DNA from 4 places in the Streptomyces sp. NPDC102406 genome. Region 4 is predicted to be linked to each of the others. Evidence: riboswitches for the same ligand, from Rfam matches in the RefSeq annotation. Region 4 holds a riboswitch; each other region holds the start of a gene.
What was found. A riboswitch is a leader RNA that binds a small molecule or an ion and turns the genes downstream of it on or off. The one in region 4 is predicted to bind cyclic di-AMP.
Positions count from the first base shown of each region.

Region 1: linked by a shared signal. The riboswitch ahead of ACIRF8_RS25860 (M23 family metallopeptidase) and the one ahead of ACIRF8_RS28415 (transglycosylase family protein) in region 4 are both predicted to bind cyclic di-AMP.
Region 2: linked by a shared signal. The riboswitch ahead of ACIRF8_RS34810 (C40 family peptidase) and the one ahead of ACIRF8_RS28415 (transglycosylase family protein) in region 4 are both predicted to bind cyclic di-AMP.
Region 3: linked by a shared signal. The riboswitch ahead of ACIRF8_RS14085 (M23 family metallopeptidase) and the one ahead of ACIRF8_RS28415 (transglycosylase family protein) in region 4 are both predicted to bind cyclic di-AMP.

Region 1 covers NZ_JBIWKP010000006.1:375,042-379,216, forward strand. The annotation lists gene ACIRF8_RS25845 (hypothetical protein) at 1-182, opposite strand, end outside; tRNA gene ACIRF8_RS25850 (tRNA-Met) at 325-398, shown strand; gene ACIRF8_RS25855 (PP2C family protein-serine/threonine phosphatase) at 554-1,657, shown strand; cyclic di-AMP (ydaO/yuaA leader) riboswitch at 1,901-2,058, shown strand; gene ACIRF8_RS25860 (M23 family metallopeptidase) at 2,070-3,116, shown strand; gene ACIRF8_RS25865 (aldo/keto reductase) at 3,202-4,158, shown strand.
Region 2 covers NZ_JBIWKP010000015.1:90,996-95,170, reverse strand. The annotation lists gene ACIRF8_RS34820 (ATP-dependent Clp protease proteolytic subunit) at 1-482, shown strand, start outside; gene ACIRF8_RS34815 (hypothetical protein) at 490-798, shown strand; cyclic di-AMP (ydaO/yuaA leader) riboswitch at 1,137-1,325, shown strand; gene ACIRF8_RS34810 (C40 family peptidase) at 1,329-1,802, shown strand; gene ACIRF8_RS34805 (ATP-binding protein) at 1,883-2,341, opposite strand; gene ACIRF8_RS34800 (helix-turn-helix domain-containing protein) at 2,627-3,478, shown strand; gene ACIRF8_RS34795 (DUF397 domain-containing protein) at 3,538-3,771, shown strand; gene ACIRF8_RS34790 (8-amino-7-oxononanoate synthase) at 3,752-4,175, opposite strand, start outside.
Region 3 covers NZ_JBIWKP010000003.1:109,126-113,300, reverse strand. The annotation lists gene ACIRF8_RS14100 (GNAT family N-acetyltransferase) at 1-288, opposite strand, end outside; gene ACIRF8_RS14095 (HPr family phosphocarrier protein) at 466-747, shown strand; gene ACIRF8_RS14090 (GntR family transcriptional regulator) at 967-1,653, opposite strand; gene ACIRF8_RS14085 (M23 family metallopeptidase) at 1,886-2,686, opposite strand; cyclic di-AMP (ydaO/yuaA leader) riboswitch at 2,699-2,862, opposite strand; gene ACIRF8_RS14080 (M16 family metallopeptidase) at 3,112-4,175, opposite strand, start outside.
Region 4 covers NZ_JBIWKP010000008.1:206,201-210,375, forward strand. The annotation lists gene ACIRF8_RS28410 (transglycosylase family protein) at 214-1,305, shown strand; cyclic di-AMP (ydaO/yuaA leader) riboswitch at 1,442-1,634, shown strand; gene ACIRF8_RS28415 (transglycosylase family protein) at 1,639-2,361, shown strand; gene eno (phosphopyruvate hydratase) at 2,617-3,897, shown strand; gene ACIRF8_RS28425 (septum formation initiator family protein) at 4,020-4,175, shown strand, end outside.

The sequences.
Region 1 (4,175 bases), on a different contig from region 4:
GGCACCTCGTCGCGGTGCGCGTCCGGCACGGCCATGGTGGAGACCGTGTCCAGCAGGGCGGTGGGGGAGATGGTGTTGCCTGCCGTGTTGGCAGTGGTGTCGGCCTGCGCCGCCGGGGCCACGATCGCCGTGGTGCCGACGGCGAGCAGGACAGCGGTGAGGGCTCGTCGAGTTGAGATCATGCACGGCATAACGGCGCGGACGACGCGGCGGATACGGGATGACGACGCGCCCCACTCGACAGGTGTACCCGGGGGGACAGTGGTGCGGTCGGGAAGCGATTCGCTTTCCCCGTCCACGATGGCGTAGTGTTGCATTCATCGACGCGGGGTGGAGCAGCTCGGTAGCTCGCTGGGCTCATAACCCAGAGGTCGCAGGTTCAAATCCTGTCCCCGCTACTGAAGGCCGAGGCCGGAATCTTTCGAGATTCCGGCCTCGTTCTGTTGATGGGCCCTGACTCGGACGGAGCAACAGCGCTCGCCCCCCGGCCTCCTGCACGGGAACCCTTGGACAGACGCCGGAATCCGGGCGCTGACGTGGCAGGAGACGACTGGTGGGGCAGCGAGGAGGGCGGCACCGACACGGGGCGGACACCATCGGCACCCGTGCCTTCCTCCGGGTGCTGCCCCTGCTGCTGATCGCCGGCGGCGCGGTCTACGAGTACTGCACCCCGTCCGGGTTCGCCGGCTCGCCCCTCTTCAGCGCCGCGCCCCTGGTCGTGGCCCCGTTCTTCTCGCTGGGCAGCACGATCACCGCCGGGGCCCTCTCGATCGCCGCGATCGTCGCCGTGCACCTCAGATACGAGAACGGGTTCAACGCCGGGGTCTACACCGAGATGGCCACCGTGGCCACGGTCTGCGTCCTGGCCGCGTTCATCAACCGGATCAAGCGCCGCAGCGACGAACAGCTCGCCTCCGCGCGGCAGATCGCGGAGGCGGCCCAGCTCGCGGTGTTGCCGGAACCGGCCGGGCGGATCGGGGGCCTGGCCGTCGCGGCCCGGTACGAGGCGGCGCAGGCCGACGCGTTCATCGGCGGTGACCTGTACGCGGTGCAGGACACCCCGCACGGGGTGCGGTTCGTCGTCGGGGACGTACGCGGCAAGGGCATGGGCGCGGTCGCCGCCGTGGCCGTCGTCATCGGCGCCTTCCGAGAGGCGGCCGAGCAGGAGGGCAGCCTGGAGGCGGTCGCGCAGCGACTGGAGCGGGCGCTCGCCAGGGAGGGCAGCCGACGGCGGGGCATCGACGACTTCGAGGGGTTCACCACCGCCGTGCTCGCCGAGATCCCGCACGGCGGCCACCTCGTACGCGTCCTCAACCGCGGTCACCCCGAGCCGGTCGTGCTGCACGGCGACGGCACGGTCCAGATGATCAGGTCCGTGGAGGCGGCGCTGCCGCTCGGCCTCGGGGAGCTCGGCTCCTGGCCGGACCGGGCGACCGAGGCCCCGTTCCCGTCCGCCGCGACGCTGCTGCTCTACACCGACGGGCTCTCCGAGGCGCGGGACGCGGAGGGCGTCTTCTACGACCCCGCGGCCAGGCTCGCGGGGCGGGTCTTCCCGGGGCCCGAGGAACTTCTCGCGACGCTGGCCGAAGAAGTACGCCTGCACACCGGGGGCGGTGCCAGTGACGACATGGCCCTGCTCGCCGTGCGCCGCTCTTGATCAACATTACGAGGGGTGATCGAACCGCACCACAGCGCATAACAATTGACACTACGTCAGAAAATGGCGTGTTTGCCGTGCGTCGAAACCGTCGGTCAACTCGACCTGCTTCGACCACCGATGACCGTTAAGTCCTGGCCAGAGACGTGAACGATCAGTGGGAACAGCTTGGAATTACTGTCGGCTGTCTATTAACGTTCGATAACGCAGCGCGGTCGTCCCAGCCGTCACAAGAGACGGCTCCGTGCGCACACGCTCAATCCCGCAAGGGAGCCGGGGAACCACTAACTTGGGGTGAATCAGGCATCGTTCCGTCGCTTTCCGGGCGCCGGACCGTGCTCGTAGGAGACCTTCCTGCTCCGAACCCGTCAGCTAACCCGGTAGGCGAGAGGAAGGAAAGGAGAGCGCCCCCGTGGCGTCGAACCGTCCTGCCCCCGAGTTCTCCGGGTTCTCCGCCGACTCCGCCGATGGCGGCCTCGGTGTCGAGCGGGAGAGCTGGGAGGAGTGGAACCCCACCGAGGAGTCCGTCCGTCCCGTCCGCGGCCGGCACCGCGTGGCCCGCCAGCGCGGCGGACTCGCGCGCAGCTCCACGGTCCTGGGCGTCGGCGTGATCGCCGCCGTCGGCGCGGGCGGCATCGCCACCGCGCAGGGCGGCAAGCCCGCCGTCCACCTCTCCATGCCCGACCTGTCGGCCGTCAAGGACTCGCTGCCCGAGGCCGCGTCGCTGCCCGGCGTGGGCGCGCTCATATCCGACGGCCCCGGCTCCGGCTCCTCCGGCGCCACGACCGCCGCCGCCCCGCTGACCAGCGTCGGCACCGGGCAGTCGGGCGCCGGAGAGGCGCTGCGGGCCCGCATCATGCAGCAGGCCGAGACGCAGGCGGACGCCGCCGACGCCAAGGCGCAGGCCGCGGCCGAGGAGGCCGCGGCGCAGAAGGCCGCCGCCGACGCCAAGGCGAAGCGGGAGAAGGCCGAGGCCGACGCCGCCGCCGAGAAGAAGAAGGCGGAGGAAGAGGCCAAGAAGAAGGCCGAGGCCGAGCGCCTCGCCAAGCTGGCCAAGAGCTTCAAGCTCCCCGTCGCCTCGTACACGCTCACCGGCACCTTCGGGCAGCCCGGCTCCATGTGGTCCTCCGGCTACCACACGGGCCTCGACTTCGCGGCCTCCACCGGTACGCCGATCTACGCGATCCACGGCGGCACCGTCACCGAGGCCGGCTGGGCGGGCGCGTACGGCTACCGCACGGTGCTCACCCTGGACGACGGCACCGAGCTGTGGTTCTGCCACCAGTCCTCGATGAACGTCAGCGTCGGTCAGAAGGTCAGCACCGGCGACGTCATCGGCCGCGTCGGCGCCACCGGCAACGTCACGGGCGCCCATCTCCATCTGGAGGTCCACCCCGGCGGGGACGCCACCGGCGTCGACCCGGCGGCCTGGCTGCGCGACAAGGGCCTCACTCCCTGATCTCGTCGGCCTACGAGTCCCCCCTCGACGCCCGGTGAAACACCCCCGCGGAACAACACGTTCCGTGGGGGCGTTGTCAAAGGGCATGACTTCTTCTTCCGCTCTGCGCACGCTCGGCTCCTCCGACCTGGAGGTCTTCCCGCTCGCCCTCGGCGGCAATGTGTTCGGGTGGACCGCCGACGAGTCCGCCTCCTTCGCGGTGCTCGACGCCTACACCGCCGGAGGCGGCAACTTCCTCGACACGGCCGACTCGTACTCGAACTGGGCCGAGGGGAACAGGGGCGGGGAGTCGGAGACGATCATCGGCAAGTGGCTGAAGGCCCGCGGCAACCGCGAGGACCTGGTCATCGCCACCAAGGTCGCCCGCCACCCCGACTTCAAGGGCTTGCGCGCCGGCAATATCAAGGCCGCCGCCGACGCCTCCCTCACGCGCCTCGGTACGGACTACATCGACCTGTACTACACGCACTTCGACGACGACGAGACGATCCCCGTCGAGGAGATCATCGGCGCGCTCGACGAGCTGGTGAAGGCGGGCAAGGTGCGGTCCATCGCCGTGTCGAACATCTCGCCCGAGCGCCTCCAGGAATCCCTCGACTTCTCCGACCGCGAGGGCCTGGCCCGGTACGTCGCCATCCAGCCGCACTACAACCTGGTCTCGCGCGACACCTACGAGGGCGCCCGGCGCGACATCGCCTCCCGCGCGGGCCTCGCCGCCGTCCCCTACTACGCGCTGGCCTCCGGCTTCCTGACCGGCAAGTACCGGCCCGGAGCCACGGTCGACAGCGCGCGGGCGACCGGCGCGGCCAAGCACCTGGAGACCGAGCGGGGCCGCAAGGTCCTCACCGCCCTGGACGAGGTCGCACAGTCCCACGGCGCGCAGATCGCCACGGTCGCCCTGGCCTGGCTCGCCGCGCAGCCCACGGTGGCGGCGCCGATCGCGTCCGCGCGCACGGTCGAACAGCTCCCGGCGCTGCTCGCGGTGGCGGACCTGGAGCTGACCGACGCCGAACTCGCCCGCCTCACGGACGCCTCCGCCTGAGGACAGGCACCCGCTAC
Region 2 (4,175 bases), on a different contig from region 4:
CGCAGTTCATGCACCTGGAGCACGCGGCGCCCGACCAGGACATCTCGCTGTACATCAACTCCCCCGGCGGCTCGTTCAGCGCGATGACGGCGATCTACGACACGATGCGGTACGTCAGGTGCGAGGTGGAGACGACCTGCCTGGGGCAGGCCGCGTCCGTCGCCGCGGTGCTGCTCGCCGCCGGGGCGCCGGGGAAGCGGATGATGCTCCCCGGCGCCCGCGTCGTGCTCGACCAGCCGGCGCTGCCCGAGCCGACCCGGGGACAACCCAGCGACCTGGAGATCCAGGCGCGCGAGATGGTGCGCATGCGCGACCAGGTGGAGGACTTGCTCGCCCGGCACTCGGGCCGGGACAAGGAGCAGGTGGGCCGGGACATCGAGCGGGAGACGGTGCTGGACGCGCGGCAGGCCCTGGAGTACGGCCTGGTGGACGGGGTGGTGCGGAGCCGCAAGGCCGCGCTCGGCGCGCGGGACGGGAGGTGATGTGCTGGTGCACCCCTCCGAACTGCCGCCGCTGCCCGCGCTGACCCGGGCCGAGGGTGACCTGGTGGACGGCTATCTGGCGGTGGTCGACCTGGTGGCGCGCATCAATCCGGCACGCGGCGACGACACCTACCGGGGGCTGCGTGCGGCGCAGGCGCTCGTCAGCCGGGCCGCGGCGCTCCGGGACGCCCTGGAGTTGATGCACCGGCGCGGTGAGAGCGAGGTGCACGCGGCAACCCTGGCCCGGGCCCTACGCGTCCTCGACGGTGAAAGGCGAACACAGAGGGTCGCTTTGCCACCAGAAACGGTCAGTTGAAGTCACGGCTCGGGCGCACTGTCTGCTTGCAGGCCCAAACGACCCAGATGGGGTACCACCGATCGGCGTAGACATTGCTCCATATTCGGGCTGGTCGGAGTTGCGCACCGGCGGTACGCGGCGACCGGAACGAGATGTTCCGCCGCTGGTACGAGGGTGGTCAGGGGTCGCGGCAGGGGTCCGAAAGCCGCACTGTCCACCTGAACGGGTCAAGCGTGAGGAGCCTCACTTACCGCCGGTTCGACTCGGCTTCCGCGCCTCATGTGCGTGAAGATCCCTTCCGACGACAAGCCCCCGCCGCCGCGGCGGGGCGGTCCGTGCGGACGCCGAGTCCTGCCGCCGCACGGATGCCAGGTCGACAGAAGTGCATCGGCAGGAGTGGAGGACCCAGGCACGACGGGTCGCCGGCCCCTCTCGACGGAGAGGGTGCCCGAGTGGCCCTTGGGGTGAAGCCGCGTGAGCGGCCGGGCATCTTCGCCTGTCCGAACCCGACAGGTCATCCTTCACAGGCGGCTGACGAAGGGTTGCGCATGACTGCGCTCAATCGTGTTCCCTCGCTGCTGACCCGGGCGGGTACCGCGTCGGCGCTGACGCTCGCCGTCGCCGGTGCCGGAATCATGGTGCCGGGCGCCGCGTCCGAGGCGTCGGCGGCGGCGGTCTCGACCAAGGCATTGAAGGTCGCGGCCTCCAAGAAGGGAGCGCCGTACAAGTGGGGCGCCACGGGGCCGCACCGGTTCGACTGCTCGGGCCTGACGCTCTACTCGTTCAAGCGGGCGGGCAAGAAGCTGCCGCGCACCGCCGCTCAGCAGTACAACAAGACCCGCCATGTCGCCCCGTCCCACCGCAAGACGGGTGACCTGGTCTTCTTCCACTCGGGCCGGAGCGTCTACCACGTCGGCATCTACGCCGGGAAGGGACGGATCTGGCACTCCCCGAAGACCGGGGACGTAGTGCGTCTACAGAAGATCTGGACGCGGAGCGTCTGGTACGGCCGGGTGCGCTGAGGCGCGCCGCACAGTGATCTCGGGGCGGGCCGGGCGCCGGGCCCGTACCCGGGTGCTGCCGGTGAGGAGCCGGGGGCGCGTCAACAGGCGGGGAGCGGCTGGGCGTCGCCCCCGTTCATGCCGATGATCCAGGGCAGCGAGATCCACACGGTCTTGCCGCCCTCCGGGGTGGGCGAGACCGAGAGCCGTCCGCCGCACTCGGCGGTGAGACAGCGGATGATCACCATGCCGCGTCCGTTGTCCTGCTGGACGGCGGCGGGCAGTCGCCTGGGGTAGCGCGGGTGGCTGTCGGTGACGCCGATGCGGAGCTGTTCGTCGCGTTCGAGTTCCACGTCGACGGTGAAGGTGGGCGACTGGCCGAGGGTGTGCTGCACGGCGTTGGTCGCGAGCTCCGAGACGATCAGGCGGACCGTGTCGGCGGCGTCGCTGTCCCGCGGCATCCCCCAGTCCGCCAGGACCTTGCTCACATACCTGCGGGCCGCGGAGACCGAGGCGGGATCGCTCGGCAGCGTGACGGATGCTTCCTGGTGGTCTGCCATGGCGACGTCGTCCCTTTCCCACCGGGGCCGCGCCTGCGACTCTGGCGGTTCGCTGGCGTGCGGCCTCCGACTTCTGCTTCGCAGCAGACTGCCACTTGGTTGCCCTCCCGTGGTGCGGATCCCTCAAGATATGCATATATCTGTCGCTCGAAGCGGTGAACTCTGCGACGGTAGACCGTATTTGGGCGAGCGCTCGCCGGTTCCTCTACCGTCTGCTCAGAGGCCATGTGGCACGGGCCTGGGAGGAGCCCGGCCGTGAGGCCCGAGGAGCGTGGAGGAGTCGGCATGAAGTACGGTCCCGCGGTGCGCCGTCGCAAACTCGGTGCGGAGCTGCGTTCGCTGCGCGTGCAGGCCGGGTTGACCAGTGGTGAGGCCGCCCGTCTGGTCGGCTGGCACCAGTCGAAGGTGAGCCGGATCGAGACAGGTCGCAGTGGCGTGAAGCCGTCGGACGTGCTGCGGTTGCTCGACGCGTTCGAGACACGCAATCCGCGACAGCGTGAACTCGTGGTCGCGTTGGCGGGCGCGGAGGACTCCTCCGGGCAGCACTGGTGGCACGCCTATCGGGGATTGCTGCCGCCGTCCTACCGGGATTTCATCAGCCTGGAGTCGCAGGCGTGTCGTATCCGGACGCTGGAGACGAGCGTGGTACCGGGGCTTTTGCAGACGCCCGAGTACGCGCGGGCGGTGACGCGTTCCGTGCTGACCGGGATGCCGGAGGAGCACATCGAGGCGCTGGTGGAGGTGCGGCTCGCACGGCAGGACGTGCTGCGGGCGCGGCCGCCGCTGCGTCTGAGCGCGGTGCTCGACGAAGGGGTGCTCCGGCGCGAAGTGGGCGGATCCGGCATCCTGCGGCGACAGTTGGCACATCTGGCCGAGGCGGCGCAGATGCCCCATGTCCAAATTCAGGTGCTCCCTTTTTCGACAGGTGGCCACATCGGCCTCACCGGCCCTTTCGTAGTGTTCTCATTTCCGAACACATCTGATCTGGATGTGGTTGTTCTCGACCATTTGACGAGTAGCCTCTACCTCGAGCGGAAAGAAGACCTGGAGGCGTACACGGACGCCTTCGATGCTCTTCTCCTCCGCGCTTTGTCACCCGAGGACTCGTTGGAATTCATCGGACAGATCGCCGGATAGCCCAGTGGACGAGGACGCCGACACCTCGCCCCGGGCCCGGCACCGCGTAAGGGGGCACCATGAATGCACTGCCTCGGTACGTTCCTTCCGTTCCCTCAAGTCTGTCGCTGAGCGGCGCCCGGTGGCGGCGCAGCAGCCGCAGCACCGGCGCCAACAACTGCGTCGAGACAGCCCCCCTGACCTCGGGGCCCACGACCGGACTGATGGGCGTCCGTGACTCGAAGAACACTTCGGGGCCCGCCCTGCTCTTCGCACCCGACGCCTGGAGGGAGTTCATCGACTCGCTGCGCTGAACGCTTCGTCGGGAGCCGCTGCGCCGATCACCCGCACGGCCTCGCCGAGTTGCGCGTCGGTGAGGTCGGCGCGGGCGGTCAGCCGCAGCCGTGAGATGCCGTCCGGCACGGACGGCGGGCGGAAGCAGCCCACCGCGATGCCCGCCGCGCGACAGTCCGCGGCCCAGCGCACCGCCTCGTCGGGCGAGGGTGCCCGCACGGAGACCACCGCCGCGTCCGGCCGCGCGGCCACCATGCCCTGCGCCGTGAGCAGTCGATGCAGGGTCGTCGCCACGTCGCGGGTCCGCTCCGCGCGCCCGGGTTCGCGGCGCAGCAGACGCAGAGCGGCCAGCGCGGCACCGACCGCGGCCGGGGCGAGCCCGGTGTCGAAGATGAACGGGCGGGCCGCGTTGACGAGATGGTCG
Region 3 (4,175 bases), on a different contig from region 4:
GTCGTAGCGGACGGTCGCGATGAACTCGCCGCCCACCGTGGCGGCGAGCCCGACGCGGTCCACGTAGTCGTGATGGGTGAAGCGGTGGACGTCCTTGGCGGACAAGCGTGGGTAGGGCGCGAAGAAGCGGTAGTACTTCGACTCGTCCGAGACCTGCTCGTAGAAGCTGGTCAGGCGCTCGGCGTCCTCGGTGGTGATGGGCCTGATCCGGGCGGTGCCGCCGTCGCGCAGCACCACGTCGGCCTCCCAGTGGGCGGGGTAGGCGTGCCGGTCCGACGGGGTGTCCATGCCGCAAGGGTAGGGCCGGGCGCCGACAGTCGTACGGGTCGCGTCCCACGCGCGTGGGAGGCAGGCTGAGGAGGCCGGGCGGCGGCACGCTCGCGGGTCTGGGTCCGCGTCCTTCGCCGTCCACCGATGTGTGAGAATGGTCTAGACAACCGTGAGACACCTGAAGGGCAGCATCACATGGCTGAGCGCCGCGTCAACGTCGGCTGGGCCGAGGGCCTCCACGCCCGCCCCGCCTCCATCTTCGTCCGCGCGGCCACGGCGGCCGGCGTCCCCGTGACGATCGCCAAGGCCGACGGCAACCCCGTCAACGCGGGCTCCATGCTCGCGGTGCTCGGCCTGGGCGCCCAGGGCGGCGAGGAGATCGTCCTGGCCTCCGACGCCGAGGGTGCGGACGCCGCGCTCGACCGTCTGGCGAAGCTGGTCTCCGAGGGCCTGGACGAGCTCCCCGAGACGGTCTGACCGCTCGGTCCGATCGGATCGGCCTCACGAAGCCGCGCGTCTCCCCCGGGAGCGCGCGGCTTCGTCGTTCCCGCATTCCGTCCCGGGCCGTCCGGAATGCACGGCGAGCGAAATGGGCAGCACAATTCCCCGCAGCCGTATATTGAGCGTCGACCGGGCAGCAGAAATGCTTGCGCCCCATTCCTGGAATGCCGCGCTTCTTTGTATACGGCCCCTCTGTTAATGCCGGAGCCCCGCCGTGTTTACTGCGTGTTGCGAAGTCCTCACACGCTCACCCGCGCGCGGCACCCGCAGCCGATGGGCGACCGAGGCGCGCTCGGCGTGCAGGGCGGTCAGGGCGCGGGCGCGCTCGGCGTCGCCGCGGACCACCGCGTCCACGATGGCGCCGTGCTCGGCCCAGGACTCGGCCGGCTGGGCCGGCGTCTCCACCGTGTACATCCAGGCGATCTTGTGCCGGAGCTGGGTGAGCAGGGTGATCAGACCGGGGCTGCCGGAGGCCTGCGCGAGGGTCTCGTGGAACCAGCCGCCCAGTGAGCGCAGGTCCTCGTTCTGACCGCGCCTGGCGCGCTCCTGACCCAGCCTGACCAGGCCTCGCAGGACTTTGAGGTGGGCCTCGGTGCGGCGCTGCGCGGCGCGCGCGGCGCTCAGCGGCTCCAGCAGCATGCGGACCTCCAGGAGGTCCGCGGCCTCCTGGCCGGTGGGCTCGGCCACGCACGCGCCCGCGTGCCGCCGCGTGACGACGAAGCCCTCGGCCTCCAGGGTGCGCAGCGCCTCGCGGACCGGGACGCGCGAGACCCCGTAGCGGCGCGCGAGCAGTTCCTCGGTGAGTCTGCCGCCGCGCTCGTAGACCCCCGCGACGATGTCGTCGCGGATCGCCGTGCATACCGAGTGCGCGGGAATACGCATGACCCGACCTCCGCCTTAATCCCCGCGAAACGCGGTCGATCGACGCTTGTGCCAGCGCGAATGACGCCTCTTCGACGCGCTCGCCCCGTGACTCTATTCCACCGTTCCCGCATTTCCGACGCCGGGCCGGAATCCATGGATATTTTTTGGCCAGGAACGCCTTGCGCACGTGAAAGCCCCGGCTCGATGAGCCGGGGCTTTCACAGGGTGCCGCGCGGGCGAAGGACGCGTATCAGACGTTCACGCCGTGCGAGCGCAGGTACGCGACGGGGTCCATGTCCGAGCCGTAGTCGGGCGACGTGCGGGCCTCGAAGTGGAGGTGCGGGCCCGTGACGTTGCCGGTGGCGCCGGAGAGGCCTATCTGCTGGCCGGGGGTGACGGCCTGGCCGATGGAGACGCCGATGGACGACAGGTGACCGTACTGGGTGTATGTACCGTCATTCATCTTGATCACGATGTTGTTGCCGTAGGCACCGCCCCAGCCGGCCTCGACGACGGTGCCCGAGCCGACGGCGTGCACGGACGTGCCGCTGGCCGCGTGGAAGTCGATGCCGGTGTGGCTGCCGGAGGACCACAGGCCGCTGCTCGCCTGGTAGCCGGTGGAGACGTAGGAGCCGGAGATCGGCGCGACGAAGCTGTTGAGGCGCTTGCGCTCGGCCTCACGGGCGGCGCGCTCCCTGGCCTCGCGCTCCTTCGCGGCCTTCGCCTCGGCCTCGCGCTTGGCCTCCTCGGCCCTCTTTTGGGCCTCGGCCTCGGCCTTCGCCTTTGCCTTCGCCTCCGCGGCGGCCTTGTCGGCGGCCTTCTTCTGCGCGGCGGCCTGGGCGTCGATCTGGTCGGCCAGGGAGTCGCCGATGGCGATGGCCTGGGTCAGGCCGTTCTGGTCGGCGGCCGCGGTGTCGGCGGCGAGCGCGGGGGCGGCGAGGCCGCCGATGACACCGGTCGTGGTGAGCGCCGCGACACCCGCGACGTGCGCGGTGGTACGCGTGAGGCGACTCGGACGACGGTGCTTCCCGGTGGCACGGGTGAACGCCATGAAGTGGCTGGTCCTTTCCTTCCCTCTCGCCTACCGGGTTAGCTGACGGGTTCGGAGCAGGAAGGTCTCCTACGGGCCCTCTCCCCCAGGGGAAGAGCGTCCGATTCACCCCAGGGACTGCGATGGGTCCCCGGCTCCCCTGGCTCGCGCCGTGGGGGACTCGGCGATGACTGTCCGATGTCGCGGGCGCGACGCGTGTCTGGCGGACAGCCGGACCGACGCTAAGCGGGACATCTTTTAATCAACAAACGGATCCCGGCTTTTGTAGCGCATGCCACAGAGCAGACAGGCAACCTCCGCCCTAATTCGGACATAAGCGCTCCATCGTCGATCAAGGACGGACGTGAGCGACACCACGAAGCCCCGGTGAGGACCGTGTCCACCGGGGCTTCGTGCGGCGTGCTTCCCGCGCCTGCGGGACGGGGTCAGCCCGTGACGACGGTCACCTCGCCGATGCCGAGGGCCTTGACGGGCTCCTCGATCTGCGCGGCGTCGCCCACCAGGATCGTCACCAGGCGGTCCGCGGGGAAGGCGTTCACGACGGCCGCGGTGGCCTCCACGGTGCCCGTCTCCGTGAGCTGCCGGTACAGGCGCGCCTGGAAGTCGTCCGGCAGGTGCTGTTCGACCTGGTCGGCGAGGGTGCCCGCGACGGCCGCCGCGGTCTCGTACTTGAGCGGGGCCACGCCCACCAGGTTCTGCACGGCGGTGTCCCGCTCGGCGTCCGTGAGGCCCTCGGCTGCCAGCGTGCGCAGCACCTTCCAGAGGTCTTCAAGGGCCGGACCGGTGTTCGGGGTGTCCACGGAGCCGCTGATGGCGAGCATCGCGGCGCCCGTCCCGTCGGGCGCCGACCGCAGCACCTGGGCGAAGGACCGCACACCGTAGGTGTAGCCCTTCTCCTCGCGCAGGACGCGGTCCAGGCGCGAGGTGAGCGTGCCGCCGAGGCAGTACGTGCCGAGGATCTGCGCGGCCCACACGCGGTCGTGCCGGTCGGGTCCGATCCGGCCGATCAGCAACTGCGTCTGGACCGCTCCGGGGCGGTCCACGACGATGACACGGCCCGTGTCGTCGGCGGTGACCGGCGGCACCGGGCGCGGCTGCGCGGTGTCGCCGGTCCAGGCGCCGAGCGTGTCCGCGAGCAGCGCGTCGAGGTCGGTGCCGGTCAGGTCGCCCACGACGACGACCGTGCCGGTGGCGGGGCGTACGTGCTTCTCGTAGAAGGCGCGTACGGCCGCCGCGTCGATGGCGGCGACCGTCTCCTCGGTGCCCTGCCGCGGGCGCGACATGCGCGAGTCGGCCGGGAAGAGCTGCCTGGACAGCTCCTTGGCGGCGCGCCGTGCCGGGTTGGCGCTCTCGTGCGGGATCTCGTCCAGACGGTTGCGCACGAGGCGCTCGATCTCGCTGTCGGAGAAGGCGGGCGCGCGCAGGGCGTCGGCGAGGAGGGCGAGGCCCTTGGGGAGCCGGGAGACGGGCACTTCGAGGGAGACGCGGA
Region 4 (4,175 bases):
GGTGGTCGGCACCGGCCCGGCGGCACGGCTCGCCCGGCACCCCGCGATCTGACACGCCGTCAAGACTGTGACTTTCACGTGATCTGCGCTGCATCGACTTGTGACAAGCGTTCGAGTCCCGCTACGTTCACCAGTCATCGCGACACAGGCACAACCGGCACCACTTCCGCCACCCCTGTCGCGTGCTGCATCAGTCTCGCGAAAGGCAACCGCATGCTCTCCGGGAACGGTCGACACCGTCGCCCCCGTCAGGCCCCTGCTCTCGTCGTCGCCGCCGGCGTCACCGGCAGCGCCATCGCGATCCCGCTGCTCGCCGCGACCAGCGCGAACGCCGCCTCCACCGCCACCTGGGACAAGCTCGCCGAGTGCGAGTCCGGCGGCCAGTGGAGCCTGGACGCGGGCAACGGCTACTACGGCGGACTCCAGTTCTCGCAGGAGATGTGGGAACGGTACGGCGGCCTCGACTTCGCCCCGCGCGCGGACGAGGCCAGCCGCTCGCAGCAGATAGCCGTCGCCGAGAAGGTCCTCGCCGCGAAGGGGCCCACGGCCTGGCCGAGTTGCTCGATCGTGGCGGGCCTCACCAAGGGTGACGAGTCCGCCGATGTCGACCCGGGGGTCAGCGCCTCCCCGAAGCCGTCCGGCTCGGTCGGCACGGGAGAGAAGAATCACGACGGGTCCGACACGACGGACACCGCTGACACATCCGACACCTCCGACACGCCCGACTCCGCCAGTTCTTCTGGTTCTTCCGGTTCTTCTGGTTCGGCGGATTCATCCGATGCTTCCGACGCTCCGTCATCTGACGCCTCCGAGGGCGCGTCCTCCGGCGACAAGGGGAGCGGCGCTACGGGCGACAAGGCGGAGGAAAAGGCGGGCGGCGGAGCGTCCGGCGAGGTCGCGGGCGGTGCGGACGCCGGATCGGGCGAGTCGGGCCGCTCCGACTCCGCCGACTCCTCGGACCCGGCGGACGGCGCCGACCCCTCCGATCTCTCTGGCCCCTCCGCGTCCCCCACGGCCTCCGACGACTCCCTCACGGGCGGCCGTCACCGGGGCGACCGCGCGGCGGACGAGACGTCCGCGTCCCGTGCGGGTGAGGGGCGTCACGCCTCCCGTGAGGCGGACCGCGCCGGGGGGACGTACACGGTCCGCTCCGGCGACAACCTGTGGGACATCGCGGACGCTCACGACGTCCGCGGCGGGTGGGATGCGCTCTATGACCTGAACAAGAAGACGGTCGGCACCGACCCCGGCCTCATCCTGCCTGGTCAGAGTCTGGATCTCGGGCTCGAACCGGCCGAGAAATAGCGGGAATTCAGTGCTGGTTGGGGCCCGTATGTCCGCTTTTGCGAGAGTGAGACATGAGTCTCAAAGACCCTGATCGTCTTTGAAATCGGGCGGATCGACTGCTTACGGTCGTGACCGCTCGCCACAGCGGGCCCCGACGGACGTCACGCCGAATCCTGCCAACGTCCGTACGGGAACAGTCGACGCGTCAGCGCCGTAGGCAGGAGCGGGGGACCCAAGGTAAGTGCCGGTCCGCCGGCTTGGGGTTAAGCCGCGCACTAGGTTGCGCGGCCGGACACTCACTGGTCCGAACCCGACAGCTCACCTCGTAGGCGTCGGTGAGGGGATCTCTCCATGCTGTTTTCCAGCAAGGGCAAGCACCGCCGCCCGACCAAGGCTGTCCGCGTCGCCACGCTCGCCGGCGTCGCCGGTGCCGCCGTCGCCGTCCCGCTGATGGGTGCCACGGGCGCCTCCGCCGCCTCCACCTCCGAGTGGGACCAGGTCGCGGCCTGCGAGTCCGGTGGCAACTGGTCCATCAACACGGGCAACGGCTACTACGGCGGCCTCCAGTTCTCGTCCTCCACGTGGGCCGCGTACGGCGGCACCGCCTACGCGTCCTCCGCCGACCAGGCGTCCAAGGCGCAGCAGATATCGGTCGCCGAGAAGGTTCTCGCCTCGCAGGGCAAGGGTGCCTGGCCGAGCTGCGGTGTGGGCCTGTCCGGCGCCTCCACCGGCAACTCCGCTCCGGCCGACTCGTCCCCGCAGCAGCAGGCGCAGCCGCAGCAGCAGGAGCGCTCCGACTCCTCCACGACGACCCGCTCGCAGCAGCGTCAGCAGCCGCAGCAGCAGGCGCAGCCCCAGCAGGCGCAGCCGCAGCCGAAGAAGGAGACCGTGACCACCCCGACCGGCAAGAAGGTCGAGAAGGGTGACGGCGAGTACAAGGTGAAGTCCGGCGACACGCTCAGCAAGATCGCCGAGGCGCACGGCACCAACTGGCAGAAGGTGTTCGAGCTCAACAAGGACATCGTCGCCGACGCCGACCTGATCTACCCGGGTCAGCAGCTCCACCTCAAGTAGAGAACCCCTCGTAGTCACGGACCCGGCATCGGCGGACGCCGGGTCCAGGGCCGCTCACTTCGGCGACCTCCGTCCCGGCTTCCGGGACGGAGGTCGCCGTCTTTGTTCCGTTAGGAAACATTTCGCTATCGGCGTTGTCCACAAGACGGTCGGTCGGCTGGCCGATGCCTCGGAGCCGGTTACGCTCAGGGGTGCGGGATCAGTTATCCAAGCAGCCGCCCGCACCACTGCGTCACATCCCAGAAGGAGATGCTCGTGCCGTCCATCGACGTCGTCGTAGCCCGGGAAATCCTGGACTCCCGAGGCAACCCCACGGTCGAGGTCGAGGTCGGCCTCGACGACGGCAGCACCGGCCGTGCTGCTGTTCCGTCCGGTGCCTCCACCGGTGCCTTCGAGGCCATCGAACTCCGTGACGGTGACCCCAACCGTTACCAGGGCAAGGGCGTCGAGAAGGCCGTTCTCGCCGTCATCGAGCAGATCGGCCCGGAGCTCGTCGGCTACGACGCCACCGAGCAGCGCCTCATCGACCAGGCGATGTTCGACCTGGACGCCACCGACAACAAGGGCTCGCTCGGCGCCAACGCGATCCTGGGCGTCTCCCTCGCCGTCGCGCACGCCGCGTCCGAGGCCAGCGACCTGCCGCTCTTCCGCTACCTCGGCGGTCCGAACGCGCACCTGCTGCCCGTCCCGATGATGAACATCCTGAACGGTGGGTCGCACGCCGACTCCAACGTCGACATCCAGGAGTTCATGATCGCCCCGATCGGCGCGGAGTCCTTCTCCGAGGCCCTGCGCTGGGGCACCGAGGTCTACCACACCCTCAAGAAGGTGCTGAAGACCAAGGGCCTGTCCACCGGCCTCGGCGACGAGGGCGGCTTCGCCCCGAACCTGGAGTCGAACCGCGCCGCCCTCGACCTCATCCTCGAGGCGATCAAGGAGGCCGGTTACATCCCCGGCCAGCAGGTCGCCCTCGCCCTCGACGTCGCCGCCTCCGAGTTCTACAAGGACGGCAAGTACCAGTTCGAGGGCAAGGAGCGCTCCGCCGCCGAGATGACCGAGTACTACGAGGAGCTCGTCTCCGCGTACCCGCTCGTCTCCATCGAGGACCCGCTGTACGAGGACGACTGGGCCGGCTGGAACACCATCACCGAGCGCCTCGGCGACAAGGTCCAGCTCGTCGGCGACGACCTCTTCGTCACCAACCCGGAGCGCCTCGCCCGCGGCATCGAGGAGAACTCGGCCAACGCCCTGCTCGTCAAGGTCAACCAGATCGGCTCGCTGACCGAGACCCTGGACGCCGTCGAGCTGGCCCAGCGCAACGGCTTCAAGTGCATGATGTCCCACCGCTCCGGCGAGACCGAGGACGTCACCATCGCCGACCTGGCCGTCGCCACCAACTGCGGCCAGATCAAGACCGGCGCCCCGGCCCGCTCCGAGCGCGTCGCCAAGTACAACCAGCTCCTGCGCATCGAGGAGATCCTGGACGACGCGGCGGTCTACGCCGGCCGCAGCGCGTTCCCCCGCTTCAAGGGCTGACCCGCACCCGGCGCCCGCCGCAGGCGTAGTTCCGTACGTCCCCGCACTCGGTCCCGTACCGTGTGCGGGGACGTACGCACGTAGGAAGCCGGACGGGGACAGGAACGGGGAGGCGACAGGCGATGCCGGGAAAGCTCCGGAGCAGGGGCCGCGACGACTCGGCCCGCTTCTCCACGGCCACCCGCCTGCGCGTGCTCGGCGAACAGACCGCGGAGCGCGTCTACCGCTCGCAGAACAAGCGCCAGGCCCGCCGCTCCCGCCTCACGGGCCGCGCGGCG